Bythopirellula goksoeyrii: one gene and its partner. The main gene of each other region encodes a partner of the protein of the gene in region 2 in a complex. Links are inferred from orthologs where the notes say so. Each region holds a gene or a part of one and is shown on either strand. Other genes may lie near its edges. The genes, in order: Pr1d_RS09290 and Pr1d_RS00220.

Evidence for each region.
Region 1: the proteins of Pr1d_RS00220 (region 2) and Pr1d_RS09290 are in contact, whole or in part, in a crystal structure (PDB 5UE9), measured with the Lactococcus lactis proteins. The link is inferred for Bythopirellula goksoeyrii from one-to-one orthologs. Residues at the interface, in WP_023189152.1 of Lactococcus lactis: Leu4, Gln5, Ala47, Ser48, Met49, Leu50, Leu51, Arg52, Arg53, Met95, Leu98, Arg223, Met224, Ala225, Cys226, Ile228, Gly229, Ala230, Cys231, Tyr232, Ala233, Val235, Glu236, His237, Asn243, His244, Ala245, Lys247, Glu250; in WP_025017116.1 of Lactococcus lactis: Gly25, Phe27, Phe29, Glu32, Tyr33, Lys35, Tyr36, Lys48, Phe56, Thr60, Pro61, Arg62, Val63, Ala64, Glu65, Thr66, Ala67, Ser68, Gly69, Met70, Ile74, Gln77, Pro223, Glu251, Phe274, Ala275, Pro277, Phe278.

What each region holds. Positions count from the first base shown.
Region 1 is NZ_CP042913.1:2,338,483-2,352,465, reverse strand. Bases 1-2,963 are described here. They hold Pr1d_RS09290 (dihydroorotate dehydrogenase), read right to left. Parts: upstream 1,979-2,963; coding sequence 1,022-1,978; downstream 1-1,021. Other genes in these bases: Pr1d_RS09280 (HU family DNA-binding protein), read right to left, coding at 2,700-2,963; Pr1d_RS09285 (hypothetical protein), read right to left, coding at 2,159-2,377; trpS (tryptophan--tRNA ligase), read right to left, coding at 24-992; acpS (holo-ACP synthase), read right to left, coding at 1-21. In the rest of the region: more of Pr1d_RS09280, read right to left, coding at 2,964-3,107; Pr1d_RS09275 (N-acetylmuramoyl-L-alanine amidase), read left to right, coding at 3,847-4,857; Pr1d_RS09270 (YkgJ family cysteine cluster protein), read right to left, coding at 4,959-5,423; Pr1d_RS09265 (aminotransferase class V-fold PLP-dependent enzyme), read right to left, coding at 5,431-6,627; GTP 3',8-cyclase MoaA, read right to left, coding at 6,630-7,667; Pr1d_RS09255 (molybdenum cofactor biosynthesis protein MoaE), read right to left, coding at 7,697-8,104; Pr1d_RS09250 (MoaD/ThiS family protein), read right to left, coding at 8,118-8,345; Pr1d_RS09245 (anaerobic glycerol-3-phosphate dehydrogenase subunit C), read right to left, coding at 8,360-11,347; Pr1d_RS09240 (hypothetical protein), read right to left, coding at 11,407-11,889; Pr1d_RS09235 (hypothetical protein), read right to left, coding at 11,949-12,818; GTP cyclohydrolase I FolE, read right to left, coding at 12,904-13,527; Pr1d_RS09225 (LON peptidase substrate-binding domain-containing protein), read right to left, coding at 13,643-13,983.
Region 2 is NZ_CP042913.1:48,425-64,496, forward strand. What follows is about bases 13,073-16,072. They hold Pr1d_RS00220 (dihydroorotate dehydrogenase electron transfer subunit), read right to left. Parts: upstream 15,023-16,072; coding sequence 14,123-15,022; downstream 13,073-14,122. Other genes in these bases: Pr1d_RS00210 (tetratricopeptide repeat protein), read left to right, coding at 13,073-13,684; rpsT (30S ribosomal protein S20), read left to right, coding at 13,744-14,016; Pr1d_RS00225 (pseudouridine synthase), read right to left, coding at 15,019-16,072. Outside these bases: Pr1d_RS00160 (hypothetical protein), read right to left, coding at 1-783; Pr1d_RS00165 (redoxin domain-containing protein), read left to right, coding at 943-2,790; Pr1d_RS00170 (sugar phosphate isomerase/epimerase family protein), read left to right, coding at 3,060-3,926; Pr1d_RS00175 (Gfo/Idh/MocA family protein), read left to right, coding at 3,969-5,012; nagB (glucosamine-6-phosphate deaminase), read left to right, coding at 5,123-7,042; Pr1d_RS00185 (calcium/sodium antiporter), read left to right, coding at 7,062-8,027; Pr1d_RS00190 (S1 family peptidase), read right to left, coding at 8,721-9,893; Pr1d_RS00195 (hypothetical protein), read right to left, coding at 9,906-10,094; Pr1d_RS00200 (hypothetical protein), read right to left, coding at 10,109-10,348; cobA (uroporphyrinogen-III C-methyltransferase), read right to left, coding at 10,597-12,144; more of Pr1d_RS00210, read left to right, coding at 12,215-13,072.

The DNA of each region.
Region 1 (13,983 bases), 2.3 Mb from region 2 along the record:
GCCAATGATTTGCAGCGCCACGATCAATAACCCTTGAGCCCACTTGCCTCTTGGGACCGCGAGAGAACTTCCCCTGCCTTTTGTCGTGCTTTTGCAGCTCCAGAAGCCAAAATATCTCTCACGTCGTCAGGGCGGCTCTGCCAGTCTTCGCGTCGCGATCGGGCTTCTGCAAAAAAGGCTTCCGCCGCTTCTGCCAATTTTTTCTTCACATCTCCATAGCCAAACCCACCGCGCCGATACAGATCTGCCATCTCTTCGCGATCGCTTTCGGGGGCGACCAGCGAATAGAGCAAATACAAAACATCGCTCTGCGGGTCCTTGGGATCGTCCATCGGCCGCGAATCGGTGGCGATCCGCATGATCTGCTTTTTCTGTATGTTGGCAGCTTCAAAAACTGCCAAGGTATTGTTGTAGCTCTTCGACATCTTCTCGCCATCCGTCCCCGGCACACGGGCAGAGCTATCGAGCACCTTCGCCTTCGGCAGCACGAAGACTTCGCCATACTGATGGTTAAAACTACCAGCAATATCACGACAGACTTCGATGTGCTGCACCTGATCTTCGCCGACCGGGACCGTATCGCTGTCGTAGGCAAGAATGTCGGCTGCTTGCAGAACAGGATAGGCGAACAGACCTGCGTCGGCGGCGAGACCCTTGGCCTTCTTGTCCTTGTAAGCGTGACAACGCTCGAGGAGCCCCATCGGCGTCCCTGTGAGCAAAATCCAACACAGTTCGCTCACCTCAGGGACATCCGATTGCACAAAGAGTACTGCCTTCTGGGGATCGAGGCCCAGAGCCAGCAGATCCATCGCGGCATCGAGAGAGTATTGCGAGAGTAGCTGTTTGTCGCGCACCGTGGTGAGAGCATGCAAATTCGCAATAAAATAGTAGGCCTGCTCGGCATCCTGCAGCGCAATGTACTGCACGATCGCGCCAAAATAATTACCCCAATGAGGCCGGCCAGTTGGTTGGATTCCGCTAAGTACACGCATGTGGTTAGTGGTTAGTGGTTGGTGGTTGGTCATGGTTCTCCCATCGTCCCTACGACTTCCTGAACGCTCTTCGCCCCTAATTCTCCAAGAGCACCTGGCAGTGCCTCAAGCACTTCCATCGAGACCTTGGGATTATAGAAGTTTACCGTACCAAGTTGAACCGCTGTGGCACCAGCTACGAGAAACTCCATCACGTCGTCGATCGTTGCAATGCCCCCAATGCCAATGATTGGAGTCTTCGTTGCTTGCGCTGCCTGATAGACAGCCCGTAAGGCAATTGGCTTGATTGCAGGACCGCTAAGTCCTCCTACGACATTCCCCAACATTGGCCGACGACGCCGCCAGTCGATTGCCATCCCTTGGCAAGTATTGATCAGGGAAATCGCATCTGCCCCGCCAGCAGCAGCTGCACGGGCCATGTCGGCAACACTGGTCACGTTCGGAGTGAGCTTCGCAATAATCGGATGCGACGAGTTCTCACGGCAATCAGCAACGAGTCGCTCGCACATACCCGCATCAGTGCCAAAATCGACACCGCCACTGACATTCGGACACGAAATATTTAATTCAACTGCTGCGATTCCCGCTTCAGTGGAGAGCTGTGCTGCCATCTCGACAAACTCATCATGGGTCCGCCCGGCGATACTTACGATGATTGCCGTGCCCAGATTAGCCAGATAGGGCAGGTGATGCTTGATGAACAACTCGATCCCGTCGTTGTCCAACCCTATCGAATTAAGCATCCCCGAGGGTGTTTCTATCGTTCGCCAGGGAGCGTTACCTTTGCGAGGGAGCTTGGTGATCGTCTTGGGGACGATCCCCCCCAGCCGCGAGAGATCGACTAGAGCTTCCATTTCACGGGCGTAACCAAACGTGCCAGATGCTACCAGAATTGGGTTGGAAAATTGCAAGCGACCTAAGTTCACTGGCAATTCGACTTGGAGTGGAGATGCGGGAGGCAATTTGGCTGCCGAGACTTCTGGCATGGTAACTTTTCGAGCGAGGCAAATGGGAACATGACGACTGAACAAGTCCAACCCGAGTCCTGTATTTCTCAGTGAACTCGGACGGCCCATTCTACCAAATCTACTCAGCCTTTGCCTCAGCTCGTGCGCGTACCGGTAGCGCAGCCCTTGATTGTAGCGACTTATGAAGTGTCAACGAGCTTAAATAATCCCGCCGTGAACGCTATGGGGCGTCAGGTGAGAAGGTTGGTCGAGAAACCAGATTCGCTCCCACTCATCGAGCATAGCGCGCAGGTTCTCGGATGTGTAAATCAACTGTTGCGATCGCCGTGTCGGATCTGCCGAGTACCCCGGCAGCAGACAGCCGGTTGACCCGGCCAACGTACATACAGTCACCAAAATTAAGAGCCATTTACGCATGGGCGTAGCTCCTCCTTGAGCATTGAAGCCAATCCAGCCGCGCATACAGCTGGACAAGAGCTTCCAATTAGTTGGCAGTTTTCCAAGAAGAACCCTTCTTGGATAGCCGCCAGTCCCGCAAAAAAAGTGAAAAGTTTGTGACAAACGCTCCATCATCCGACACAGAAATTCCTCTGAATCGCCTAATAAACGCCTGTCTGGTAGAAAAGTCGCGCGAAGGATAGCAATCCAAGCTTCCGGCGCCGAGAGCAGATTTTGTAGCGGCGGCTTCTAGCCACCGAGATCTTGAGTCGGTGGCTGGAAGGCACCGCTACGAAAGCGACTATGTCCCAGCCTTTGGAACGTAAGTCGTTGGCGGGGAAAGAGTTTCGTGATTTGTTGTTTCGATAGGTGGTGGTGGGGAACCACTGGCTGCCCGGTGGGCTGCTTCGGCGGCGGCGTTGGCCTGCCGCTCGAGTTCGTGAACACGCTCTTCCATCTCTTTGCCCGGCTTGAATGTCACGACAAACTTCTCGGGGACGAAAACCTTCTCCCCCGTACGTGGATTTCGGGCCTTGCGAGCAGCACGCCGCTTGACCTCAAACACTCCGAAATTCCGCAATTCAATCCGCCGGTCCTCGACAAGGGTCTCCACAATCGCGTCGAAGGTCTTCTGTACGATTTCCTTCGTCTTCAATTGGGTCAGGCCAATTTCCTCAGAAATTGTCCTCACGATCTCTTTTTTGGTCACGACGAGGTCCTCCGCGAATTGCCCGGATGGGCTTCCCAAGGGTGCTTCATCAGATGAGCTAAGTTCCAGAAGCAAAACACTTCCGCTTGTCCCAAGTGTAATTGGCGCAAGACTTAGTGTCAAGGTTTCGTCAGATCGGTATGGAACTTACGGCACGACTCATACGCTAGGAGCCGGGCCGGAAACGACCTGATTTAGGCGATAAATTGTCAAAGAACAGTCATTCGCTCGCCAATAAACCACCCATTCAACTTCAGCTGTTCAGTTAGCCGAGAGGGCGTAATTTACCTGGCAAACGAGGAGTAATCCCATCCCCATGATCGGTGTTTCAGCCGGCAAACTTGAACTATCCCCTATATTTTGACAGGTGGCCTGCTTAGTGCATCTCTTGTATCCCATGATAAACCACGGACGTGTCGAAGCAGGTGCGATCGGCACCTCACCACGTCAGTAGGTTGCTCTTGGTCTTTCTCGCAGCAACGAAGCGAACTCAAATTGCTATGCGATCTTCGAGAAAAAAATTGCTAACTGTCAATCGCCGGCTTGAATTCGGACATCAGAAATTGATTTTGAATCGAGACAGTTTCGTCATTTCGAGAATCTCTTGCGCATAGAATGGTCGCGAGGTGAAAGGGATTGGCTACAATAAGGGTTGCAATCCGCCGACTCATCTAAGCTGTCCCTCCAGTTGGTCGATTGCTTCCCTTCAGATTGTGAATCCCAAAGAGAGTTCATTGCCGTGAAAACTTCGATGATTGTTGCTAGTTTCGTTAGTTATCTCTTAACACTCAGCATCGAGTCGGCTAATGCAGTGGGAGTTGGCGAACCCAATGCCCGAACTGGTGACGAAATTGTCGTCTGTGGGCAGTTCTTCCATACGACGGCTCCCGTCGTTCTTTGGATGGATCCCGGTGGGTATGACGCCTATCGAGTTGAGCGGCGTTTTGCCCCTCTTGAGAAGGCCGAATGGGATTTTTCCCGTGAAGAAGCAAAACTTGATACCCCCAATCGGTATGGAATACGTCAGGACAAGTTGACACCCGAGCAGCTCGAACAAGTTCGTGGTGGGGGATGGACCTTGCCTCTGCTCCAGGATGTCGTCGATCAATTTGTCATGCACTACGATGTCTGCGGAACTAGCGAGCGCTGCTTTCAAGTCCTGCACGATAGCCGGGGCTTAAGCGTACATTTCATGCTCGACATCGACGGTACGATCTATCAAACCCTTGATCTCAAGGAACGAGCTTGGCATGCTACGATTTCTAATTCTCGCTCAATCGGCGTAGAAATTGCCAGCATCGGTGCCTATCCCGCCGACAAGAAGTCGGTCCTTGACAAGTGGTATGTCACCGACGACGACGGCGTCGTGCATTTACGACCGCCACGCACGATCGGCCATATAGGCGTCCGCACCAAGCCCTTCTATGGCAAACCCGCTCGACAGGAACTCATCAATGGAACGATCCAAGGGCAGGAACTCTACCAATATGATTTCACCCCCGAACAATACGATTCGCTGATCAAGCTCACAGCCACACTTTCTCGTGTGTTTCCAAAAATCGAATGTACGTATCCGCGCGATGCCGAGGGAGACCTCATCCCGCATGTGCTGACGGACCAAGAATGGAGAGATTTCCACGGGGTCCTCGGACACTATCACGTCCAACGCAATAAAACAGACCCCGGCCCCGCTTTCGATTGGCCCAAAGTAATCGACGGCGCCCAAGCGCTACTAAAACAATCTCGTTAGCCGCGATGCGGAGCCCCAGCGCAGCAGAGCGCGACGACTCGGAATTTGGGTTGGATGCTGAGATTCACTCGAGACAGCATCCTAAATTCAAATAGCCCAGCTTAAACATTAAACACGGCAGCCTGCTCTTGAATTTGCTCAAGCTGGTAGAGCTTCCCCTTGCCGCTGCCTGGACATGCTTCGCACGTCTCGGCCCAAGTTTCTGGGGATTTTAGATTGGAGTTCCAAAAGGGCCAGGTGCGACACTGTCGGGGACGCTCAGTGTAAACGTTGCACTTGCGAGTCTCATTGTCGAAGAAGACGCAGTCGCCGTTGGAGAACTCGACAAGGCTTCGCCGGATGCCGATTCGTCGGACATACTTTGATTCGAATTTGTCGACCTTCATCTCCAAGAGCGCGGCCAGTCCGTCAATTTCCCGTTGGTTTACCCAAACATAACCGGGCGCGCCGGTACAGCAATCTCCACAGCCCGTGCATTTGAAACGCAGGCCCTCCTTGTACCAGGGTTCTTGATTCGCGTCTTTCTTTCTCTTGGTCGACTTGGCCATTTCCTTTTGCTTCCACATACTAGGTTTATCCCACTGGAATCGTGAGTACGTTCTCTAGAGCAGCAACCGCTCGATCGATCTCTTGATTGGTTGTCGCCCAACCAAGGCTCAGTCGCAAGGTACCGCCACTATCAAGTGTTCCCAAAGCTTGATGCATTCGCGGGGCACAATGCAGTCCGGCGCGACACTCCACACCCGCTGCCATTTCCAGCAAGGCAGCCAACTCCTGTGGATCATATCCGACGCAATTGATGCTGACCACACTCGTCCGAGGTTGGTCGGCACGCGGTCCGAGAACGGTTGTCCCAGGGAGAGTTTCCAGGCCGGCTAGCAGTCTGGCAGTGAGCAACTGATGGTGATTCTGGATCGCTTTGATGCCATGTTCTTGTAAATAGTCCAAAGCAGATGTGAGGCCTGCCAAACCAAGGACGTTGAGGTTGCCTGCCTCGAATTTTTGAGGTAACTCCGTGGGTTGGTGCTCATTCTTACTGGCACTCCCAGTGCCACCCCTTCGAAGCGGCTCAAGCTCGCCAAGAACCCGATCACCCAGGCATAGCACACCCGTTCCAAATGGTCCTAGCAGCCCTTTGTGCCCCGGGGCAGCAAGCATGTCGGCTTGGCACTCGCCCATGCTGATGGGCACGTGCCCCAGTGTTTGTGCTGCATCAACGAGATAATAAGCGCCGCAGGAGCCTGCTACCTTGCCAATCTCGGCAATTGGCTGGATTGTTCCGGTCACATTGGATGCATGATTCACAGCGACCAATCGTGTATTTGGGCGCAATGCCATCCGAATGTCTTCTGGCGAAACAAACCCCACGCTATCGCAAGGCACATAACTGACTTCGACCTCGGCTTGATCGGCCAGATGCCTGAGTGGTCGAAGAACTGAATTGTGTTCGCAAACGGTGGTGACGACATGGTCTCCCGGTCGGAGGATACCGAGTAATGCCGTGTTGAGCGAGTCTGTTCCGTTGGCCGTGAAAACCACATGGTTGGGATCGTTGATCCCAACTAGTTGAGCGAGACTGCGACGCGCACTCTCGACCAAACGTTGGGACTCTTCGGCCGACCGATAGCCGCTGCGCCCGTAAGGAGATCCAATTTCCCGTTGATATCTGTCAATCGCTTCGTAAACGCACGCGGGTTTGGGCCAACTTGTAGCGGCATTGTCCAGATAGATCCGAGAATGTGCAGGTTCGACGGTTGTCGAGGGATTCATGCCTAACCCCCGATCTGATACATGGCCCGCTCAGGTTTCACAAACTCCGCCCCGCCCACTCCGTGAGCGGGCTTCTTGTGGAGCACGCAGTCGCGCACGAGTTCTCGAACCTGATCGTCGGAGCCACCCTCACGCAGCAGTGTCCGCACGTCCCATTCTTTTGTGGAAAACAAGCAGTTTCGCACTTGCCCTTCTGCAGTGATTCGCAGGCGATTGCAACTCGAGCAAAAAGGTTGGCTGATTGGATTAATAAACCCAATCCGGCCGCAGCCATCGGAAAAGTGAAAATCGACGGCTGGCTGGCTCGGATCGTGTCGCGAGCTCGGCACCAGCGGACAGAAGTTTGCCTCAAGTGTCTGACGAATTTCCTGGCTCGTGAGCACTTGCTCACTCTCCCAGTGGTTTTCCGCGTCCAGAGGCATGAATTCGATGAATCGCAACTCGAAATCATGGGTACGCGCAAATCCCGCCAAGGGAACAATCTCTGTTTCTGTGAGCCCACGAATGGCGATCGCGTTGAGTCGAATATCGGTGAAGCCAGCTACGCGTGCTGCGAAGATCCCATCCAAGACTCGTTGTAAGCCACTCCGGCGTGAAATCTTCTGGAACGTCTCTTCGCTCAAGGAATCAAGACTTACGTTCAACCGTTGAAGACCTGCCGCTTGTAAATCGGCGGCTTGTTCGGTGAGCAGGATGCCGTTGGTGGTGAGGGCAAGGTCTTCAATGCCATCTATGGAAGCCAGTCTTTCGACTAGTTGCGGCAATTCACTCCGCACCAAAGGTTCCCCTCCAGTGAGTCGGATCTTGCGAATGCCGAGGGTAACCCCAATGCGTACGAAACGTTCTATCTCCTCAAAGGTGAGCAACTCGTCGCGAGGACGAAAGTTCACGTTCTCAAGAGGCATGCAATAAAAGCAGCGAATGTTGCAGCGATCAGTCACACTCACCCGCAGTGAGGTATGCACCCGGCCCAGCGTGTCAGTCAATGGTTGACCGACGCTCGACATTACGGAATCCATGGCTGGCAAGGAATTTTTCATTCGTTCGATGCGGAAGTGGACTGTACTTGTTATGGATGAACCCACTCGCTTGACCCGTCGGCCCAGTGTTCTTGCTTCCAAATTGGGACAACTTCTTTTAAAGTGTCGATCAACCATTCTCCTGAGGCAAATGCCTCGCGGCGATGGGGACTAGCGACGACGATGGCAACGCTTGCTTCTCCCAAAGGTACTCTCCCTAAGCGATGGACTATCAGACATTCATCAAGTCCCCATCGCCGGCGGGCCTCTGCCTCTAAAGTAGCCAATTGTTGCTCGGCCATCTCATGGTAGGTGTCGTAATGCAACTCGGTGGTTTCGCGACCTGCCGTGTGTTGCCGTGTCACTCCGAGAAACAACAATACCGCACCCGAGGCAGGACTCTGAGCCTTTCCCAAGAGAGTTTGCGTGTCGATTGGATCGTTCGTTAATTGAATCATGATCGTATCGCACTTACCCTCCACTCACCGGCGGAATACAGGCGATCTCGCCCGTTAAGGGTATTGGTGTAGCCTCGTCGGCATATTGGGTATTAATGGCAAACAACGCCTGAGCAAGCAACGGTGCCAACTGCGGATAATCGGCTCTAAGGGCGCTTCGCAAGTCGCTTACCCGAGACAGTTCTAGCAGTTCCACACTTATCTCGGCAGCTCCAACGGCATCGCGCGCCGCCGCAAACATTTTAACCCTTACTATCATGTTACCACCAGGTCACGGCCAGGGCTATCGAGGAGCTGACGAAGTTCGGGCATCAATCCATAGGCAATCGCCAAAATCTTGACGGGATGGATCGTCGGCTTCGAGGTGCTTTGTTCCATCTGGATTTTGCAAGTGCTGCACTCCGTAGTACCGGCGGCAAAATCTCCCGTCCGCATAGTCGTAATCAATGGCAAACCTGCCCGCAGGCTATTGCGGTAGTTGTCGCGCTGAAAACCGTACATCCCTGCGATGCCGCTACATCCCTTCTCGATCCGCTCGATCTTGAGTCCTGGGATCAGACTGAGCAAACTCTGCGTGGGAGAACCAATTTCCAGGGCTTTGACGTGGCAGGGAATGTGATATCCAAGTGAGATATCGAGCGCATCAAAATTCAGGAGCAATTTCCCTTGCTGATGAAGTCGCCAGAGATAATGACACGCTTCTTTCGTGTTCTGCGAAACCATTTCTGCATCCTGATCGTCTGGCAAGAGTTGCAAGTACTCATGAGTTAGAGCGAGAACCGCTGACGGTTCGGTTGCCACGATGGTGTAGCCCTGACGAATCGCTTCAGCCAGCAGTGCCACATTTTCTTCTGCGATCTTCCGTGCCTGAGAAACTCTGCCTCGAGCAATGGAGGGCATGGCAGATTCTTGCTGACGGGGAGGAACGTAGACAGGAACACCATTGTACTCAAGCACAGCAACGAAAGCCTCAGCCAATTGTGTATCACAGTAGTTGGCATAGGTGTCAACAAAATAGAGTACTTTTTCCGAGCCACGTTTCTCCGGCAATTGAATATTCTGATGAGTGGTCGACTGGAGAAAAGGATGATGGCGAAAGCGGGGGAGTTTTCGACTCCGCGATATCCCCAAGCTCTTCTCAATCAACCAGCGGGCAATATGATTTCCAACCGCCCAGTTGGCAACCCGATCATATCGCGAACCAATAGCGCATAGCTTGTCCACTCGACTCATAAACCAAGTGTGCAATGACTCACCATTGGTTGCAATGTAAGAGGCTTTTGCCTCGACCATGAGTTTGGGAATGTCCACATTGGCTGGACACTCGAGACGACACATGTGGCAATGCACACAAAGATCAGCGATTTCCTTGCAATCATCTTCCAGTAGAGTTTCTGCAGGCAGACTACCAGTCAGCACGCCTCTAATTAGATTCGCTTTCGCGCGCGGAGACGCTTCTTCGCGAGGAGCATAGCGAAAGATTGGACACATGCGAGTTTCCTCGGATGTGGTTCGGCATGCTGCACAGCCATTACAAGTTCTGGCGGCGTGAGCCATTTCTTCAGGCTGCCATGCCAATTGCAATTCGACCCGCGGGGACTGGGCAGCTTCTCTCACGGGCTTCGTTGTTGTGGAGGAGAAAGCAGAATCTAGTAGCGGGTAGCGCACATGCCGTAGCTTGCTACTTAGATTGCTCGACTCTTGCGGCAAGATTTTACCTGGGTTCAAGAGATTGTGTGGGTCGAAAAGTTGTTTCACTTCCTGGAAAGCTGACATCAACGGCCCAAATTGCCGTGCCACGAAAGGAGTCCGACTCAGTCCGTCTCCATGCTCACCACTGATCGTACCACCCACACGCCAGACTTCTTCGTAGAGCCGGTTGGCCAAAAGTTCCATTCTTTCTATGTCTTCAGAATTTGCCAAATCCAGGAAGGGGCGAAAATGTAACTGCCCATGACCGACATGGCCAAACAGTGATGTCGTAGTCTGTTTTTGCCTGAAGATCTGTTGGACTCTTGGAAGGAATTCTGGCAAACTCTCGGGAGGGATTGCCACGTCCTCCACGAACGGCAACGGTCGTGTCAATCCTCTTAAACGGTACAAAGTGGGTGTATAGTGCCGGGCTAATTGCCACAAGAGTTCGTGATCGATGGAATCGGCAGCTATGTAAGCCCCCGCGGCCAGACGCAACTTGTCTTTGACTTGGGCAACGGTCTTTGCCAATCGCGCGTAGACCTCGTCCGCCGTATCACCTTGAAACTCGACCAGTAGCACCGCCTCAGCTTCGACGGGGATCAAGAACTCGTAGCGAGGGTCGCTCTCCCGAGCAATACTCAAATGGCGACGGTCCATCAGGTCACAAGCACTCGGGCCCAGCGAAGCTAGTTCCAACGACGCATGTGCCGCCTTATCCAACGAATCAAAATAAAGCAGCAAGCTCCCTGAATGGTTGGGTAGAGGCAGAGTCTTGAGCGTGACTTCTGTAACCAGGCCAAGCGTTCCTTCACTTCCCACGAGCAAGTGTGCCAGGTTCACCTGTGAACCGCCAAACCAGGGAACCCGTAAGTCATCGAGTTGATAGCCACTACAATTAACGCAGCTTTTCGGATGATATTTACGAATCAACTCATCGTGATCCTCTAGGATCTTTGAGAGACTACCCGCTAGCTTCTCAACTTCTGTCGACTCTTCTTTCAAAGGCACATCATGTAGAGCGAGTTCCCGCACTTCGCCGTCTGCCATGACAACCTGTAATGACTCGACGTGCCGACGTGTAGAGCCTACAACTGGCCAATGGCTTCCTGAGGCATCCAGGGCAACCATGCTACCGATAGTTGTTACTTGCTTGGTGGCGGGGTCAGGTCCAAAGTATCTTCCTCTACTTGAAAGATGGCGGTTGAGTTCATCGAGCACAACACCCGCTTCGACACGCACGGAGTTCTCGCTCACATTGAGAACTTTGCGGAAGTAGCGGGAAAAGTCGACAATCAATCCTCGGCCCAAGGCACCCCCGGTGAGTCCCGATCCACTCCCTCGAGCATGCAGGGGAATATCGTTGGCGGCTGCATAACGCACCGTCGCCACGACATCGTCCAAGGTCCTTGGCCGCACGACGCCGAGTGGCGGAATCTCGTAAATGCTGGCATCGCTGCTGTAAAGCTGAACATAGAGGTCGTCGCAATGGACATCGCCGGCGATTTGTCCCCGCAGATCCTCTTGGATCCGCTGCCTTTCGACTTCCATGATGATTGATACCTGTGAAAACGGGACAACTAATTGGCAAACTAGAAGGGTTGAAACCGTCAAGTACGGGGTGCCGCACGCTGCTGGGTTTCTTCGAGCCGGGCTTGGAGTTGCCGATAACGCTCATGCGTTTCCAAATCGAAGTTTCCATGAGAGTCCATCTCGGCCACACCACGATACTGGGCTTGGCAGCGGTAGCACATTAATGCATCGCCGACAAACGAGTAGAGCAGCACGTCGATCAAGGCCGTGGCAAACAGAATGCCAAACGTCCAAGGCAAGTTGGCATAGTACCAGGCGATTGAGCTACCCACGATCCCAACGGCTACGATCAGCACCCCGAGACGCTGAGGGAAATCCTTGCGAACGAATAGATCGGTGCTGGGACATACCAAGCAGCGCCGAACACGATTTCCTTCGACCGCGTCCGCTGACACGGCTAGTTGCTGGTGGCAATGCGGACAAACGAGTTCCCGAGTGGTGGAATCGAAGTTGGACCGCACTGGGGCGTCACAGGCGGGGCAGGCGTAGGTAATGTTCAAAGGAATTCTCTCTCGCTTATGATGATCGCTAAGCCGCAAGCGGCTGCATTCACTAATCATTATAGCGGAAAGAGCGACTCGGCAGACAGTAGCAGAGACATGGTTTCGCCGACAAACGTGCCGATTACGGCAACGTAAAGGATTCCGGTCGCACTTTGCGTATTGGGAATCTTGAGCGTTTCCCACGCCATCCAGGTGAGTACTGCAACACCAACCAGCCCAAACGACCACCTTAGTAAGAGAAAGAGCCACCACTGCGTGGAAAGTTCGTTTGCGTACTCCAGTTCGCCCCACAGGCCAAGGGCGGAGACGAGTATCTGAAATGCAACGGCCGCTCCCATAGCCAGGATGAGACGCCGCAACGGGGCCAACTCCATCGTGGGCGTGTTGAGATACCAGTGGCCTAATAACATCGCGGCCATAGTCATTCCGAGCAAGAGGCCAGAGCTAGATACGGAAGACATGGTCAAATAATCTGAAATGCTTTTAAAGCTTCTAAGCTCTCTGTCCATCTCCTGTGACAATCCAAATGTGTCTTTAGCTAATCGCTTCTCAAGTACAGACTGTGATAAGTAATTTAGCATAATTGGAGATGAATGCCATTTAATAGAGTACTGTCTAAGCTGTTGTCTGAGTCCACCGTTCAAGCAACACAAAGCGACAACTATGAGAATCATCTTCCCCAGGAATCGCGTTTCATAAAGCCAACATACCGAGCCGACGTAGCTCGCCACTGCGGCCGCCACTGCATACCAAAACACCTCCGGAGCGACTGTGTAACTTACTAACGATGCGAGTGTCGATAAGCCCAGCGTCACATAGAGATGATTACGGAAATACCCGCTAGTGACCTGCCGCGATGAGGTGATCGCCATTCCTGCGGCCAGACCAAAGCAAAGTCGCAACAGGAATTGAATGAGCAGATTCATCGTAAGTTTGCAGAAACTTTCATAGCCGGAGGCACACTTGCCTCCGGGATGGCCCCGGAGGCAGGTGTGCCTCCGGCTGGGAAGATTACCGTCGATCACCGTAGATGAGGGTCATCACTTCGGAGCGACTGGAAAGATTCGTACGGAACAAGCCCTTCATTGCCGAGGTCACACACATGCTCTCTGGCTTGCGAATTCCACGGATCGACATGCAAGAGTGCGATGCCTCGATCACAACCGCCACCCCTTTGACTTCCAGTTCTTGAATCAGAAGATCGGCGATCTGCTCAGTCATGCGCTCCTGCACCTGCGGACGGTGAGAGACTTCTTCCACCACGCGGGCCAGTTTGCTCAGTCCGACGACTTTTCCATTCGGCACGTAACCTATGTGGGCCTTGCCTATGAAAGGGAGCATGTGGTGTTCGCACATGCTGTTGAAGGCAATGTCTTTCACCAGCACCATCTCGTCGTACTTCTCGGTGAAAAACTTCTGTAGATGAATTTTGGGATCGGTATGCAATCCGCTAAAAAGTTCGGCGTACATCCGAGCAACCCGCGCGGGAGTTTCCCGCAAGCCTTCTCGGTCAGGGTCCTCCCCGACCGCTGTAAGGATTTCACGAACCGCCCGTTCAATGCGAGGCAAGTCTACCGGGGTAGCCTCGCAGGGTTTTTCGTCTTCACTAGTACAGTTCGATGCAGAGGAACTCATGGCAGACCTTACCTAAGGAAAATACCGGCACTGTCGAAATAGACAACGCCCAAAGGGTCGATAGTATGCTCTCGCCCAGGGCATCGTCAACCGAGCGCCACAACCTCAAAAATCGTTAGTTGGCGCTAAAGGGTGGGAGCGTATTGAAGAATCTCCGATGGTGACGTGAAGACCCATCGGGACCGGCTGCGCCGATTGCAGAGAGCAACATGGTAGCACGCTTGTCGATGTCACACTCGCCAAGCAAGTCTCGCTTTTTCTTGAACTCCATCGGCAAGGCGAAGCTGACCAAATCCGTAAGCACGCCCAAAGGGATCTCCGAAGCCAATATCTCTTGTAACGCGCTATCCATGGACTTGCCTTGCGGAAGAAAGTCCTGGAATTGCTTGGTAAGTTCTGCCTGCAAATCGGACCGTTTCCCATCGTTGCTCGTCTTACAGAAGTCGTCGAGCAAAG
Region 2 (16,072 bases):
TTTGGTATGTGCGGTTCCCCGCACGTGGACCGTCCGAGATCTTTGGAATGGGCGAGTCGTAGGTGTTTGGCCGGTATCACTTACTTCAAGACTATGTTCCACGCCAGTGTCTTGGGTCGACATGATGCGATGTATGAGAGGCTTGGAAACAACCAGTTGCAAGTTTGGGTGAGAAAGCGCCGACCGTAATTCAGCGGTTTCTACAGGAAGCTGGCGGGTTCTTTCCAACCAACCGAGTGTGCGCCCCAATGCAGCGGCATTCGCGTCGCTGGGATCAGCCCAAAGAGCTTGTGATTGCTCGCGAGCCAAAGCGACTTTTTCTAAGAATTCACGGTGTAGATTCGGGTGCGAAAGTGTGTATGCGGCATCGAGATAGGCATCCGTTGCAGAACGTAGTTCGGCAAAGAATGGATATTCGGTTCCTTTGCGATTAGAATACATCCATCTCCGCGAAAGTTCGATCTCGGAAACATTGACGGAGGCTAAGGAGCCCAGATTCCTTTTCAATTGATCCCAGTGAAAATGGTTTTTCCACGGCTCGGCATAACCAGGGCCTTGAGCGTCCAACATTGCACCGACTCGGTCAAGTTCTGAACGAAGCGATTCTTGAGTTTCATAGAACCACACTTCTGAGGGCTGTACAAAGCGAGACTCGGCATCTAGTAGGACTGAAGCTGGATTAGCCTTTGACTGTGCCACGTCAAGAGTTGCAGAGATAGACTCGCTGGCAAGTCCAAGCAGCAAGAGGCAGGGCAGCCACCGTGTGGTAGTTTGATAAATCATTGGAAGTGTCCAGGATGTCAGTCAAAGTGGTGATTTTTTTAAACTAGTATTGCTGAGCAGGTGTGTGTTTTTACTGATTCCTGTGTAAACATAAGTTGCTTTTCAGCGACGTGTGCCGATGAATTACTTTAGATCGACCCTCCCTGAGGTTCAGTTGCCATGACTAAGACAAAAAAAATCGTTTTCCTATTGCCGTTTGTAGCGATTCTGACGCTCGTAGCTTCTGAGGAGATCTTTGCTTCCGCTCCCGTTCTGACGGGGCGATGGGGTAATACTTGCCTTCCACCGCAATTGATTTCTCAATACGAAACCAAGCCAACTCAAGCAGTAGTCGTTGTTACCTTCTCGACGAAATGCCCACTTGTGCGTCGGTTGATTCCCAAACTGAACGAATTGCAGAAGAATTATGATGAAACTGGAATCCAATTCTTTGCTTTGTTTCCCAATGGAAGCGATGACTTACAATCCATAGCCGCTTACGCTCAGGATACGGGGCTTATTTTTCCTGTTTATAAGGACGATGCGGAGAATCCTTGGCACGAACAACTCGAACTCAAGACCACTCCTCAGGTGGTCGTGCTCGATACACGTGATGGATACGATCCCACAAAGATCGTCTACCGAGGACAGGTAGACGGCATGTGGTTTGGAGGTGGAACGGCTGATACGAAGCAAGATTATCTTGCAGACGCGTTAGATTCTTTTCTCCAGGGCAAAGAACCTTTGCTGAGTGAAACGGCCGCATCGGGTTGTGCCATTGCCAGGCACGCTCCGCGGGATCTGAGCGAATATCAATCGGTGACATACTACCGAGAGATTGCCCGCCTCCTACAAGACAATTGTATGAACTGTCACCGCGAAGGGGAAGCTGGCGCCGAGCTGTTCAGCTCTTTCGAGGACTATGAAACAGTAGCCTCAATGAGCGAAGTGATGCTCAGTCGAATGGAAAACGGATTGATGCCACCTTGGCATGGCAGAACGGACGCAGAGGGTGAAACGGGGGGATTCAAGCATGATGAACGCCTAAGCACCGGACAAATTGACACATTTCGTGCCTGGGTAGAAAACGGGTGTCCCGTGGGAGACGTTGCGGATGCCCCACCGAAAAAGAAATGGCCGTCTTCAGAAGATTGGGCCATTGCCGAACCGGACTTTGTTTTTGAAATGCCTGAGCCCTACGAAGTTCCTCTGTTTAGGCTCGATGAATATCAGTTCTACAGGGTTAAGGCCAATTTTTCCGAGGATCGGTATATCCAAGCAATTGAAGTCAAGCCAGGGAATCGAGCGATCGTACACCACATTGGAGCAATCATCGGCCCCCACAATGAAAAACAACTTGTCGCCACACAAGCAATGTTCGAGCTGTATGGCCTGACTGGCGATAAAGTGAAGAAAGTTGGTGACTATATTGCTGGCGATCCTTTCAACGCGCGGACTTACGAGAAGGACTTCGCACTCAAATTGCCGGCAGGCCACGACATCTTCTTCGAGATGCATTACACACCAACAGGTCGGAAGGAAGAGCCAGACGTCTCTCGAATGGGAATCGTGTGGGCCAATCAGAAACCGGAGCATGTGCTTGAGACAAAAGTTTTCAATCGCAAAGACATACGCTTGCGACCACACGACATGCACTACGAGAAGTCCAACTATTACCAGTTTCCGACTGATGTTCTGATCTACGCCCTCGCTCCTCATATGCACTATCGGGGAAAAGATTTTGCAATCTATAAAGCCGTAAACCCTGGAACGCCTGAAGAGAAGCGAGAACTGATCATGAGTGTGCCGACGTACGATTTCAATTGGCAACGCACATATGAATTCGTTAACCCTGTTCGGCTCAAGGCAGGAGACGCACTCTATACAGTAACTCACTTCGACAATTCGCAGTACAATCCAAACAATCCTGATCCCGAAGCGTTGGTGAAGTTTGGTTTGCTCTCAGCACAGGAAATGCTCAATCTTCGTGTGAAGTATGAAGTGGTAGATTTCGGGCCGGTGCAATAGAACTAAGTACAGATTAGCCTTTACCCACACAACTGCGGGGAAGTCCGTGCGGTGCAGTACCACCTCGCGCCCGATATTCCCTGGTTTCTGCACAACATATTGTGATTCTGTGATTTCTTGTTTCACAGAGATTTTCTTGGTACCGACAACTTCTTGAGACCAAGGGGGCTAGACCGATTTCTATCGGCCTTATACCGTAGACGGCTGGCGATAGTTCGTCGCCAATCGTCCTACGAGTCACGATCCAATCTCAATCAAGAATCTATTCCATGAATCCATGTACTACAGACCATTGGCCTCTAGGAGTGTTTACTAGTATCGATGCAGGGTTGGGTGTCAGCTTTGACGTACTAGCGCAACTTCAACTTACGACAATTCATCTTCATGCCCCAGCAGCTGCCAAGCGGTCCCCGGAGGCTGCTGCTGAGCTGAGTGAACGGCTGAAGCGGCTCGGCATCGAGGTTTCTTGTGTTTTTGCTGGATTTGAAGGCGAAAGCTATGCGGATATACCAACAGTCGAGCGTACCGTGGGACTCGTTCCTACCGAAACCCGAGACAAGCGCGTTGCAGAACTGAAAGAGATAGCCGACTTTGCTGCGAAACTGGAAGTCAAAGCCGTGGGTCTCCATCTTGGTTTCGTACCCCACGATCCAAAATCGGAGGCTTACCAGCAAATAGTCCAAACAGTTCGAGATGTTTGTGACTACTGTACTCAGAATGGCCAGGCGATTCATCTAGAAACTGGACAAGAACCTGCGGACGTGCTTGAGGGTTTTTTGGAAACGGTCGGACGAGAAAATCTTTTTGTGAATTTTGATCCAGCCAATATGATTCTCTATGGTTGCGGTGAACCGCTACCTTCTCTCGAGCGAATTGGACGTTTCGTTCGAAGTGTCCATTGCAAAGATGCGAAGTGGTCGGACCAACCGGGTGAAACTTGGGGCACTGAAGTCGCGCTCGGTGAAGGAGATGTTGATTTCACTCAATTCCTTCGTATTCTCGAGGCTCTTCGTTATAAAGGTCCGCTTACCATTGAGCGTGAAATTCCCCAGGATCCTGCTCGCCAGCTTGAGGAGATTGGTAGTGGCGTGAATCTCCTTCGACGCACTATGGAAGCTCTGAGATTTTCTACCTAAGCAGTAGCCTCACCTGTGATCAGGAACAAAGAAAGCGACATCATGTTGAAAGTCGGAATTGCAGGCATCGGATTCATGGGAATGATCCATTACCTGAGCTATCAAAAGATTCGCGGAGCCAAAGTAGTCGCCATCTGCGAGCAAGATCAGAATCGCCTAACTGGCGATTGGCGAGATATTAAGGGGAATTTTGGTCCGGCCGGCACCATAATGGACCTGAAGGGTGTGGATACATACAGCCAGATCGATGACATGCTCGCCGACGAGCAAATCGATGCAATTGACATCACACTTCCACCTTCGCTGCACGCCGATATTGCGGTCAAAGCCCTTCGTGCCGGCAAGCATGTATTCTGTGAAAAACCAATGGCACTCGTTCCAGCTGACTGTAGGCGAATGGTCGCGGCTGCGGAGAAAGCAGATCGCCAGATTCTGGTAGGGCACGTATTGCCGTTCTTTCCGGAGTACAATTGGGCATTGAAAACGATTCGCAGCGGCCGTTACGGCAAGCTATTGGGTGGCAATTTCAAACGAGTAATTGCCGACCCAAGTTGGCTTGCTAATTATTGGCAAGCCGACAAAGTGGGAGGTCCTTTGCTGGACCTTCATATTCACGATGCCCACTTCATTTGCCTTCTCTTTGGGATGCCGCTGACCGTTTCGACCACTGGTCGCACGAGAAGCGAACTCGCGGAGTATTGGCACTCCCAGTTTGCCTATGGCCCGAAAGGTCCGGTCGTACAAGCAACATCGGGAACCATTCCCCAACAAGGCCGCCAATTCTTACACGGATTTGAAATTCATCTGGAAAAAGCAACACTGCTTTTCGAGTTCGCCGTGATAGGCGACAAGGCGGAATACCTATGTCCTCCAACCTTGTTGAGTCAGAAAGGAAAAGTTGACTATATTTCCCTGGCAGGCGAAGACCCCACACACGCCTTTGATGCCGAAATCAGGGAGGTCGTCCGCTGCCTCAGCCGAGGGGAAACTTCGAACATTTTGAACGCTCAACTTGCTCAAGACGCAATTCTATTGTGCCAGAAACAAGCCGAAAGCCTATCGAAAGGGAGAGCTGTGAAGGTCTAGGTTTTTGCGCAAATTGATGAATTAGCTCGTTGCAAATCTACAGGCAGTCCCCACATAATAAAGGGACGCTTAAAAATTTAATTCTTCCTCAAATTGAGAGCAACGGCTGCATGTCCCCGAGTGAAAAAATTCCCTGTCAAGTATTTCGCCTTGCCCGCGAGGCGAGCTGTCATGTCGCCTCCCAAATTGCAGCACTTATTCGTAAGCGAAGCGACGAGAACAAGGCTTGCGTGCTGGGTCTAGCCACCGGTAGCACCCCAGTGAGCGTTTACAAGGAACTTGTACGTTTGCATCGGGATGAAGGGCTCTCCTTCAAAAATGTGGTGACTTTCAATCTCGATGAGTATTTTCCCATGCAATCCAATGAACTGCAGAGCTATGTGCGGTTCATGAATGAGCATTTGTTTGATCACATCGACATCGATCCGGCCAATGTCCATATACCTGATGGCACGCTTGCCGAAGCCGATGTCCCCGCTTTCTGCCAGCGATACGAGGAGCAGATCGTCGAGGCCGGTGGCATCGACATACAGATTCTGGGAATCGGTCGCACGGGACACATTGGCTTCAACGAACCTGGCTCGGGGCCCAATAGTCGCACTCGTATGATTACACTTGATCGCCTCACGCGGAACGACGCAGCAAGCGACTTCTTTGGTGAGGAGTATGTTCCTCGTCGCGCGATCACCATGGGTGTTGGCACGATTTCCGATGCAACGCAGATCTATCTTCTGGCATTTGGGGAAGGGAAGGCTCCGGTCGTCGCTCAATCGGTTGAAGGCCCGATCACTCCAAACATCCCAGCGACCTACTTACAGGAACACCCAGATGCTCGATTCATACTCGATGAAGCTGCAGCAGAGCAATTGACTCGCCTTCGATCTCCTTGGGTATTGGGGTCTGTAGATTGGGATGACGCTACCATCCGCAAGGCTGTTATTTGGTTGGCAACTCGCCTTGAGAAACCTATCCTCAAGCTGACTGAAGAAGACTACAACGAAGAGAGTCTGCAGGATTTATTGGCAACAGTGGGCTCTGCCTATGAAATCAATCTGCGTGTGTTCCGGTACTTGCAATCAACCATCACTGGTTGGCCTGCTGGTAAACCTGAAAAGGCCAGGCAGCCTGGCGACCGCCGACAATCCTACGATGATGTGTTCCCGAAGCGGGTGTTGATTTTTTCACCACATCCCGATGATGACGTGATATCGATGGGGGGCACCCTGATTCGCCTGGCTGACCAGGGGCATGAAGTACACGTTGCCTATCAAACGTCTGGGAACATTGCCGTGTTCGATGACGATGCAATTCGATTTGCCGAGTTCGCCGCTGAATTCAATCGGCATTTTGACATCGACGCTGAGCGGGTGGACAGCTTGGAAAAGCATGTCGAACAATTCCTCAAGCACAAGGTGGCTGGTCAGGTTGACAGTGCCGAGGTGCAGTCGATCAAAGGACTGATTCGCCGCGGCGAGGCTCGCGCTGCCACTCGCTCCTCGGGGGTGCCTGCTGAGCGATTGCATTTTCTCGACATGCCGTTCTACGAAACAGGTCGGGTTCGCAAGAAACCGCTCAGCGACGAAGACATCGCGATCACGGTCGATCTTCTGGAGAGCATTAAGCCTCACCAGATTTATGCGGCAGGTGATCTATCTGATCCCCACGGCACTCACCGCACGTGCCTGAGCGCCGTTTTTCAGGCCTGTAATCGCGTGAAGGATCAGGATTGGTACGAGAGGTGTGTTGTTTGGCTTTATCGTGGAGCCTGGCAGGAATGGAACCCACATCAAATAGAGATGGCCGTTCCCCTGAGCCCTCGCGAATTGATGCGCAAACGGACTGCAGTTTTCAAGCATCAGTCTCAAAAAGATCGGGCGCTGTTTCCCGGCGCTGATCCCCGTGAGTTTTGGCAGCGAGCCGAGGACCGCAATCGTGCGACGGCTAAATTCTATGATGCACTGGGCCTTGCCGAGTATGAAGCAATTGAAGGCTTTGTCTGCTGGAATGGCGATGCGGAAGGGATTCTTTAAATCACAGGCTGCCTAGTAGATGCTCATTCCATGTGGCCTTATTGTTTTGGGCGTCGTATTCCTCGTACTGGGGGGCGAAACGATACTGCGCGGCGCAGTCGGCTTGGCGACACTGTTGCGGCTCTCTCCGGCTGTAATCGGACTCACGGTTGTCGCAGCAGGAACTTCAGTTCCTGAACTCGCCGTCAGTGCGATGGCTTCTTATCAAGGCAGCGCCGAAATTGCCGTGGCAAATGTGATAGGCTCGAATATCTTCAATATCACGGTCATCCTGGGGCTCTGTGCCGTGTTTCGTCCCATCGCCGTTGTGGGTAACACAATCAAGCTGGAGTATCCTGTGCTCTTGCTGGTCACGTTTCTGGGAGTTGTCCTGGAGCACGACGGCGAGATCGGACGGCTGGATGGCATGTTGTTCATTGCCTTCTATGTAGGCTTCACGACTTATTTGGTACGACTGGTTCGGCGCCAGGTTTCGGCAGAAGAAGCCGCGGAATTAAAAGCGGAAGTTGCCGAGTTAACCCCTGCAACCGAGCGGCCAAGTCCTTGGGTTTGCCTCGGTCTATTGACCGCAGGGGTGACCTTCTTGGGGCTGGGCGCGAATGTGACCGTGGAGGGCGCCGTGCAGCTTGCCCGCCTGTTGGGCTGGTCCGAGCGCGTCATCGGCTTGACCATCGTCTCCGCCGGCACGGGATTGCCGGAGGTCGTGGCTTCCCTGATATCCAGTATCCGTGGCAGAAGCGACGTCGCGGTAGGAAATGTCATCGGCTCGAATCTGTTTAACATCTTGGGCGTTTTGGGAATCAGTTCAATGTTAGCGCCGCTACCGGTCGATCCTCAATTGATTGCTACCGATGCCTGGTGGATGCTGGGGATCACGCTCCTGTTGTTTCCCATGCTCTGGTCCGGTCGTCAAATCATCCGGGCCGAAGGGCTTCTCTTGCTGGTGGTCTATTGCGTTTATGTTGGGCGACTGTTGATTAATTAAGAAGGTGTCTTTCTGCACGCCTCCATTGCACTGGTCTTGAAGCTTCTGCATCTGTTCAGCCAATTAGTAGCCGGATTCGCAAGAATTCGGATCGGAGACTTCCCAAACTTTCATTCTCTCGTCTGAATTCTTGCGAATCCTGCTACATTTGGAGTCCAGAGCAAAGGAACCTCGCCGTGAGCTTTGGAAGATTCAATCAAGACAACTCTGGCTGTTTCGTTTTTCGCGGCCGTTTGGCACTCGGTTGTGTTTCCGGCAAGCTCCGCGACTAGCGCCGTTCATTCACGCCGAACGCAGGTTTAACCTGGGCTGTTGGTACCCCTGGACGACGCTTCCTGTGTCATTTAGCATTCTAGCGTTGCTCAAGAGCCTTTCCGCCGACCACCCCGAAGGCAAACGCCAAAAACAATAATCCGAAAGCAATCACGTTCCCAGGCCAGAGTGGTAAGCCAATCCAAACTCCCTCCTTTAAGCCAAGACGGAGGAGCAATTCGACCCACCCCCCAACGAAAACAAGAGCGAATATACCCGCAAGCATCAACGGATAAGTCCACTGCCGATGGAAAAACACCTGATGAGCATACCTCGGAGTGGTAGCGAAGTTCGTAGAACTCACATGGCCTTACCTGGGGTTTAGTTTCAATACTTCCAGGGACTCCAGAGCCAATTCTGCACTTTGAGCAACTGAAGGTTTTATCCTGCCGCTTTGAGCACCATGACGGCCAAGGCAACGATTCCGACCGCGGCTAGAGCGGTTTTTACTTGTTCAAATAAGGGTTGTTTGGCTGTGAAGTGTGATTTGTTTCTTTGAGGTGATGCGACTTCGGCATCGACTATCTCGTCGTGGGGCTGTTCTTCCAGTTCGTCGAACGTTGGCGGGGAAAGAGTGTTTGCATTATGTGATGCCTTGCTTTGATCTGGATTTTCTGCTCGCAGGTCGGCCAACTGGGCCTCGCTTGATTGCCATTCGTCCTCGAAGGAAGCCTGCGTTGAGTCACTAGTACGAGGTGCTAATGAGCGAGCATCCTCTTTTGCTGATCCCTGCACGATAGCGTTTTCCGCTTGTCTACCGATATTGGGTGCTAACGTCGCTAAGAATGACTCGACGCGTCCTCCAAAACTTCCCAGCGTGGTTCCCTGGCCGGCGCCGAATAAAACACCAGCCAACTCTCCTCGATCGTTGAAAATGGGACCACCCGAGTCACCTTGCCGCGCTTCGACGTCAAGCTCGACCATCTGCTGCGGGAGGTTGACGTTTGGGGAATAGTATTGTGTACAGCGGCCGGTAACGGAACGATAAATGCCGGGTCCATAGCCGCAAATCGTCAAGAGATCGCCAGGCTGGGGTGCCTTGTCAGCAATCTTTACAGGTTCAACTTGTGGGTGCCAAATCACCAAGGCCGCCAAATCCCAATCGGGATCGACTTTGAGCGAACGGGCCTTGGAAGTCACCCCATTGGGGAAAATCACCTCGATTGGACCTTTGGCGTCGCGGACCACATGCCAGTTAGTAATCACAAGCCCGAATTCTTCGCGGACATCGATTAAGGTGCCACTGCCGAAAGATGTCGCTTCACCCTCAGGAACCACCACCCGCACCACTGCCGGGTGGGGCTTGGCAGATTGGGTTGGCATTGCGGAAGGGGAGGGGAGGGTACCCAAGGGAACTGTATTTAAGGCGGGTTGCTGCTGCACGTCAGACAGTCTTGACCCAATTTCTTCTTGCCAGATGCGGGCAAAATTGGCCGACGAGAAATCAGCCAATGCCTGCAAGGGGAGCGCGAAGTGCGCACAAAGGATGGTGCCCGCTATCGCGATTCGATAGCGGGCACATACTCTCCAGAACTCACTTACTTGATGTAACATCACAGAGGTTTATCAAACCTTAGGGGCTGGAGGTGGTGTCCGGCGACTTCTTTCATTGTTGAGTATCATTTGTAGCAGCCGACTGCGAAGCTGAATGGCTTCCTCGTTTGGTTTGAGGTAGCCGGTAGGCTTTACAGCGGATGAAATCGCCACTTCTTCTCGTTCTCTTCGACTGACCGACACAAGGGGCAGTTCATTCATGGTCTGTTCCTCCCTTAGGCCGCAATGGGTCGACCACCCCGAAGCTCTTCATCGCGTCGAGGAAAATCCTGGCCATCGTTGTAGAGGGCTTTAAGCCTCCGCAACTCTGCACGCAGGGCATTCTCTGCCAGTTGGGTCAATGTCAGTCGTGCGGGGTAACCGGCCAGATGGACCGCCGCATCGCGTGCCTCGTTCAACACGTCAAGCGGAAGGTAAATCGTGGCCCGTACTTTTGGGTTTAGTCCATGTTGCATGCTCTCGTTCCCTGCTGCGAGTACCTAGCGTGGGGTTTCGCTCCTTGCGAAACACTGTGTCCCTGGTGCATTCATCGGACGTTGGTGACCATTACTTCAAACGTCAGACGTTTGGCCGCAGGGATTGGCTAAGAGGCACGCGAGTTAATTGTGGCACAAAAAGAAGAATCGCTAATATTTGACTCACGCTCAGCCGGAGAGTCACGCCCTACGAGATAGAGAAATCTCGGACAGCGTGGCGGGGCCGGCTAAGGAGCGGTTTCGTTTTCTACAATCGCTAAGAGCAGACCATCAGTTGTGTACTCTCCCGCGACGACACCTGCTGGATAACCCGCCTCGCTGAGTACCTCGGCGGTCAGGGGGCTGATCGCAGCGAGCTTTGCCTTGCGCAATTCATCGCCAAACATTTGCACCAGCGACCGAGCAATGGCCGAACTGGTAACTGTGATCCAATCGATCTTCCCTGCACGCAGATTATTAAGAATGTGGTTAGACGGCTCTAGGACATTGTTGCTCTGGTAAACGACTACCTGAGATACATCGGTTCCAGCGGCAGTCAACAACTCAGCAAGTACCTCGCGGCCTCGGCTTGCCCTCAGCAGCAGCACTCGCTTGCCTTTTGATAACGGGGCAAGCTCTTGGGCGAGTGCTTCAGCGCGATACTCGCTTGGCTGCAAGTCGGCATGCAGGCAATATTCTTTGAGTGCCGCAGCAGTCGCAGGGCCGATTGTGGCGAACTGGCAACCTGCTAGGTGCCGTAGATCACGACCGGTTGCCAACATTCGATCGAAGAAATACTTCACCCCATTGGCGCTGGAAAACACGAGCCAATCGAACGAAGCGAGGTTTTCGATCGCTTGATCGACCAATCCCCACTCCGAAGGAGGTTCAATTTGGATTGCCGGCTGACATGAAACAATCGCACCCTTTTCGTGCAGTTTCACCGTAAGATCGCTCGCTTGATGCTTGGGCCTCGTGACCAACACGGTTTTCCCGAACAACGGACGATCCAGTTGCTGTTGTGCGATCGAGAACCAGGGGTTGCCGCTTGCAGCGGCAACCACATCTCCCACGATGATAATTGCAGGGGGTCGCAGCTTATGTTTACTCAAGAAGGTGCCTAGCTCTCCCAGGGTCGTTCTCAAAACTTGCTGGTCGGCAAAACTACAGTGACGCACGACCGCTGCCGGAGTTGATTCAGCCTTGCCGTGGTCGATGAGCCTTCTTGACCAATCACCGGCAGTAGTTACTCCCATGTAGAAAACCAAAGTCCCTGGAAATTTGGCGAGGCTGCTGAGGTCAATCGCATTCCCCGCTTTCCCCTCGCGCTCCTGGCCGGTGACGAGCGCAACGCAGGAAGCGACGTCACGATGGGTAAGTGGTATCCCGGAATAGCTGCCAGCCGCCAGACCAGAGGTCACACCTGGCACCACTTCATAGGAAAGGCCAGCCTGTTCGAGGGCAGCGATTTCTTCGACCGTGCGACCAAAGATTGCTGGATCGCCTCCCTTGAGCCGGACCACCATTTTGCCCGCGCTGGCCGCCGCCACCATCTGTTGGTTGATTTCCTCCTGGGTCAGGATGCGTCCCTCGCCGTGGCGACCGAGGCAGATGAGATCTCTCTGTCCTAGATTTTCGCCGAGGAGGCCGGCATGATTGAGTACCACTGGATCTACGAGATAATCATAAAAAACCACGTCTGCCCGCTGCAGGAGGCGGAATCCACGCAGAGTAATGAGCGATGGATCGCCGGGGCCCGCTCCCACAAGGTACACTTTGCCAGATTCATTGGTCATCGGTTCAGCACCTTTGGGTCGCTGCGGGGTTACGGTGGATAGCGCGAAACAACATGATAGAATAATGGCCATGGAACCTGAACAACAAGCCGCCACGTCGAAACCGCTCCATGGCATGACGCCCCTGAGCCCTGCCTCACGGCAACGTTTGCAGAAGGTTTTTGAGCATGGGCAGCGTTGCGCTGAGAAAAACGACTATGACTATGCCACGCAGCTGTTCTCACAATGTGTCGTCGAAGATCCGGGAAATATTGTCTATTTGCAGAGCTTTTTCGCCAATCTGCAGAAAAAATATGGAAACAATAAGTCTGGTGCTCGGATGGCAGGCTTGAAGATCAAGAGCCCTCGCTCGACACTCTGTAAGGCCGCAGCCAAAGGGAAGTGGGCCGAGGCACTGCAAGCAGGTTGCACGGCACTTGCGATCAATCCATGGGATATCCCCACGCTTCTTGCTATGGCTCAAGCTTGCGATGAACTGGGAATCGACGAATCCCAACTCACCTATTTGCGTTGGGCACTCGACACGAATCCGAAAGATATCAATGTCAATCGTCAAGCGGCGATCACGCTTCAGCGGATGGGCCAATTCGATCAAGCAATCTCCTGTTGGCATCGAGTCGAACAGGCCAAGCCCCATGACGAAGAGGCTTTAAGGTCAATTTCGCGGCTCTCGGTCGAAAAAACGATTCATGAGGGTGGCTACGACCCTGACTTGCTGCGGCAGGATAATTCGGCGGATGGTGGGTCCCATTCCTCGGTTGCCAGCTATTCACGCCATTCAAAAGGCGAAGTCGAAGAGAAATCGCCTGAAGACCAACAACTTCCACCAGAAGAGCGATTTCGAAAAGAGATCGCGAAGGATCCGACGGACTTGCAAGCTTATTTCAAACTAGCGGATCTTCAGGTGCGCGAACGTCGGTACGACGAGGCTGAAAAGCTACTAGAACAAGCGATGCAGGTTTCAGGTGGTGGCGATCTCACTGTCCGCGAGCGAATGGAAAACGTGCTAATGCGACGCTCTCGCGAGCAACAGGCAATTGCCGAGAAGCAGTTCGAGGAAGATCCAACCGACGAAAATCGGCAACTTGCGATGCGCGTCAAAGCTCAGGCCAATCAACTCGAACTCGAGACTTATGCCGCTAAATCAGATCGCGATCCGGGCAATACTCGGCTCAAGTACGAATTGGCCGTGCGTCTGAAGCGTGCCGGCAAGCCCAAGGAGGCAATCCCCCATTTACAGGCAGCGCGGAGTGACCCCCAGCGTCGAGTTCAAGTTTTGTTGGAGCTGGGGGAGTGTTTTCAGAAAATTGAGCAGTACAAATTGGCTCTCGCGAGCTATGAGCAGGCCCTAGAGGCTTGCGACGAGCCAGATTCAGAAACTCGCCGATTGGCTCTCTATAGGGCAGGGGTTTTGGCCACAGGCATGAAGGAATTCGACCGGGCCGAAAGTCATTTGACCGAGCTGGCAGGGCTAGATTTTGCCTACCGCGATGTCTCTGACCGGCTAGACAAGATCAACAAATTGCGTAATAGTGGGTGATTCGGGTTGGCCGAGGGTGGCCGATCTGGCTTCAGTACACCTGTTAAGTAACGAAAATAATGCCAAATTCTGTCAGTGCCAAGAAACGTCTGCGTCAAAGCAAGGATCGCCGCCAGCGCAACCGCTCAGTCAAGTCTGCTCTGCGTGGTCAAATTCGCAAAGTTCGCGAAGCCATCGAGTCCGGCGATGTCGCCACAAGTGAATCAGAATATGTGATCGCAACGAAGCGTCTCGATCAAGCGGCCGCTAAGAAGGTGATTCACGACAATCAGGCTGCCCGCATCAAGTCGCGTCTCTCCGCGGCAATCAAGAAGCTGAAGGCTGCGAAGTAGGCGTTCCCTCTGCAAGAGCCACTGGTGGAAGCCTGTGGTTTCTTCCGAATCAATGGACCGCGGGATTCCGCTGGCGGCTATAAAGGAATAAGAGGCGTGCTCGCTATTACCATGCGATTTTTTCGCTGTTGAAGACGGGGCCGTCGACGCAAGTCCGCTTGTAGTCCCAGTCGCCATCGGGTTGATGGGTCTTTACCACACAGCTAAAGCAAATCCCAATTCCGCATGCCATTGGGGTTTCTAGCGACACTTCGCATGGCACTTCATGGGCACGCGCGATGCCCGCCACAGCTTCCATCATCTTCTCTGGTCCGCAGCAAGCGATACGGCATGAAGCAGTAGACTTCTCGGCCAATAGATTTTCCAATAATTCCGTAACCAATCCGTGGTGCCCGACAGAACCATCGTCGCTGGCGATTCGCAGATCGATCCCGCACGATTTGAAATCTTCGGCTCCAGCCAGGAGATCGACCGAACGAACGCCGTAGCAGAGAGTGACTTTTTCAGCGTGCTTGTTCCTGCGAGGTGGTACGCCGTATTGGCGACCTCCTAGGAACTCTCTGCCCAGTGCCAAGAATGGCGTCTGGCCGATGCCCCCTGCAACCATGATGAGGTGATCGACTGGTTGCGGAGAGAAACCGTTGCCTAGAGGCCCCCAGACATCGATTTCTTCGCCTGGGCGGCTAGTTGCAAGTCGCGACGTCATCTTGCCAACGACCAAATATACTACGTCAATCGCTATGGGACTGCCCGCTGTGTCGAGCACGGTGTCGTAGAGTGCAAAGGGGCGACCCAATAGCGGATCATTGGAGCCCACCGGTCGCATCATCAAGAATTGCCCAGGCACGATCGTAGCGGCCAGCTCAGGGCACTCGAACCGCACTCGGTAGGTATCCCGCGCGAGGCACTCGTTCTCCGTAATTGCTGCACGGTACTGACTAGCGCAATCGGCATAGTAGGCGGCCGAGAGTGGATTGCCTCCTGCGTCACTCAGTGTATCGCTCACCGCCGACCTCGCTTAGGTGGGCCTGATTTCTTACCGGAGGGTTTTTTGCCGGATTGACTTTGAGTGCCGGCCCCTTTGCGTGGTGGCTTGCTGCTTGCTCTGGAAGCCGAGGCCTTACCCCTGGCAGCTTTGCGTTTTCGCTGCTGAGCGGCCTGCTGATCAGTTACTAGTTTCTTCGCAGGTTTTCCACTAGAGGTGCTTTTTCTTTCGTCGGGGCCATCTTCAGAGGCGGTTTTGAGTTTGCGGACTTCCTCATGTGTAAGCTGGCGATAGGAACCTCGTGGCATCTCGCCCAGACGGACCGGCCCCACAGCGATTCGCGTAAGTCTTTGCACCTTGTGTCCCACGCGAGCCAAGAGACGACGCACTTCGCGATTGCGGCCTTCGTCGAGTACCATCTCAAGCACCGTGCCGTTCTTCTTGCGGCTCTTGACGCGCACATCTACTGCCCGGGCAAACCCTTCGGCTAGGTGCATCCCTTTGCGAAGTTGAGCCAATACTTCTGGACCAGGTTCGCCTGCCACTTGCACATCGTAGATTTTCTGTACGCCATGTCGCGGATGTGTGAGCTGGTTGGCAAGCTCACCATCGTTCGTCATAAGAATCAGCCCTTCGCTGCTCATGTCGAGCCGACCCACGTTAAAAACACGGCCTATATCTGGAGGCAGGAGATCCGTGATCCGTGGGCGCCCCGAGGGGTCATTTGCTGTACAGACGACGCCTTCAGGTTTGTTCACTGCAAAGTAGACGAGCTTGGGATGCGGCAAGGGTTCCCCATCCACAAAGATTTCTTGATGCCGCCGATCAACCCGCGTGCCGAGTTCGGTCACCATCTGTCCATCCACTTCGACACGGCCTTCGAGGATCAATGTCTCTGCTTCACGGCGACTTGCCAAGCCGGCGGCGGCCAGCACCTTTTGGAGCCGCTCACCAGGAAGCTCGGAGGCGGGTTGAGGTGCGGCTTTGCGGCGACGCTTGACCGGCTTGCCTGGTCGACTTTTCCCAGCGTAACTTCCGCCGGATTTCTTATCCGTGTTTTTCTTGCCAGAT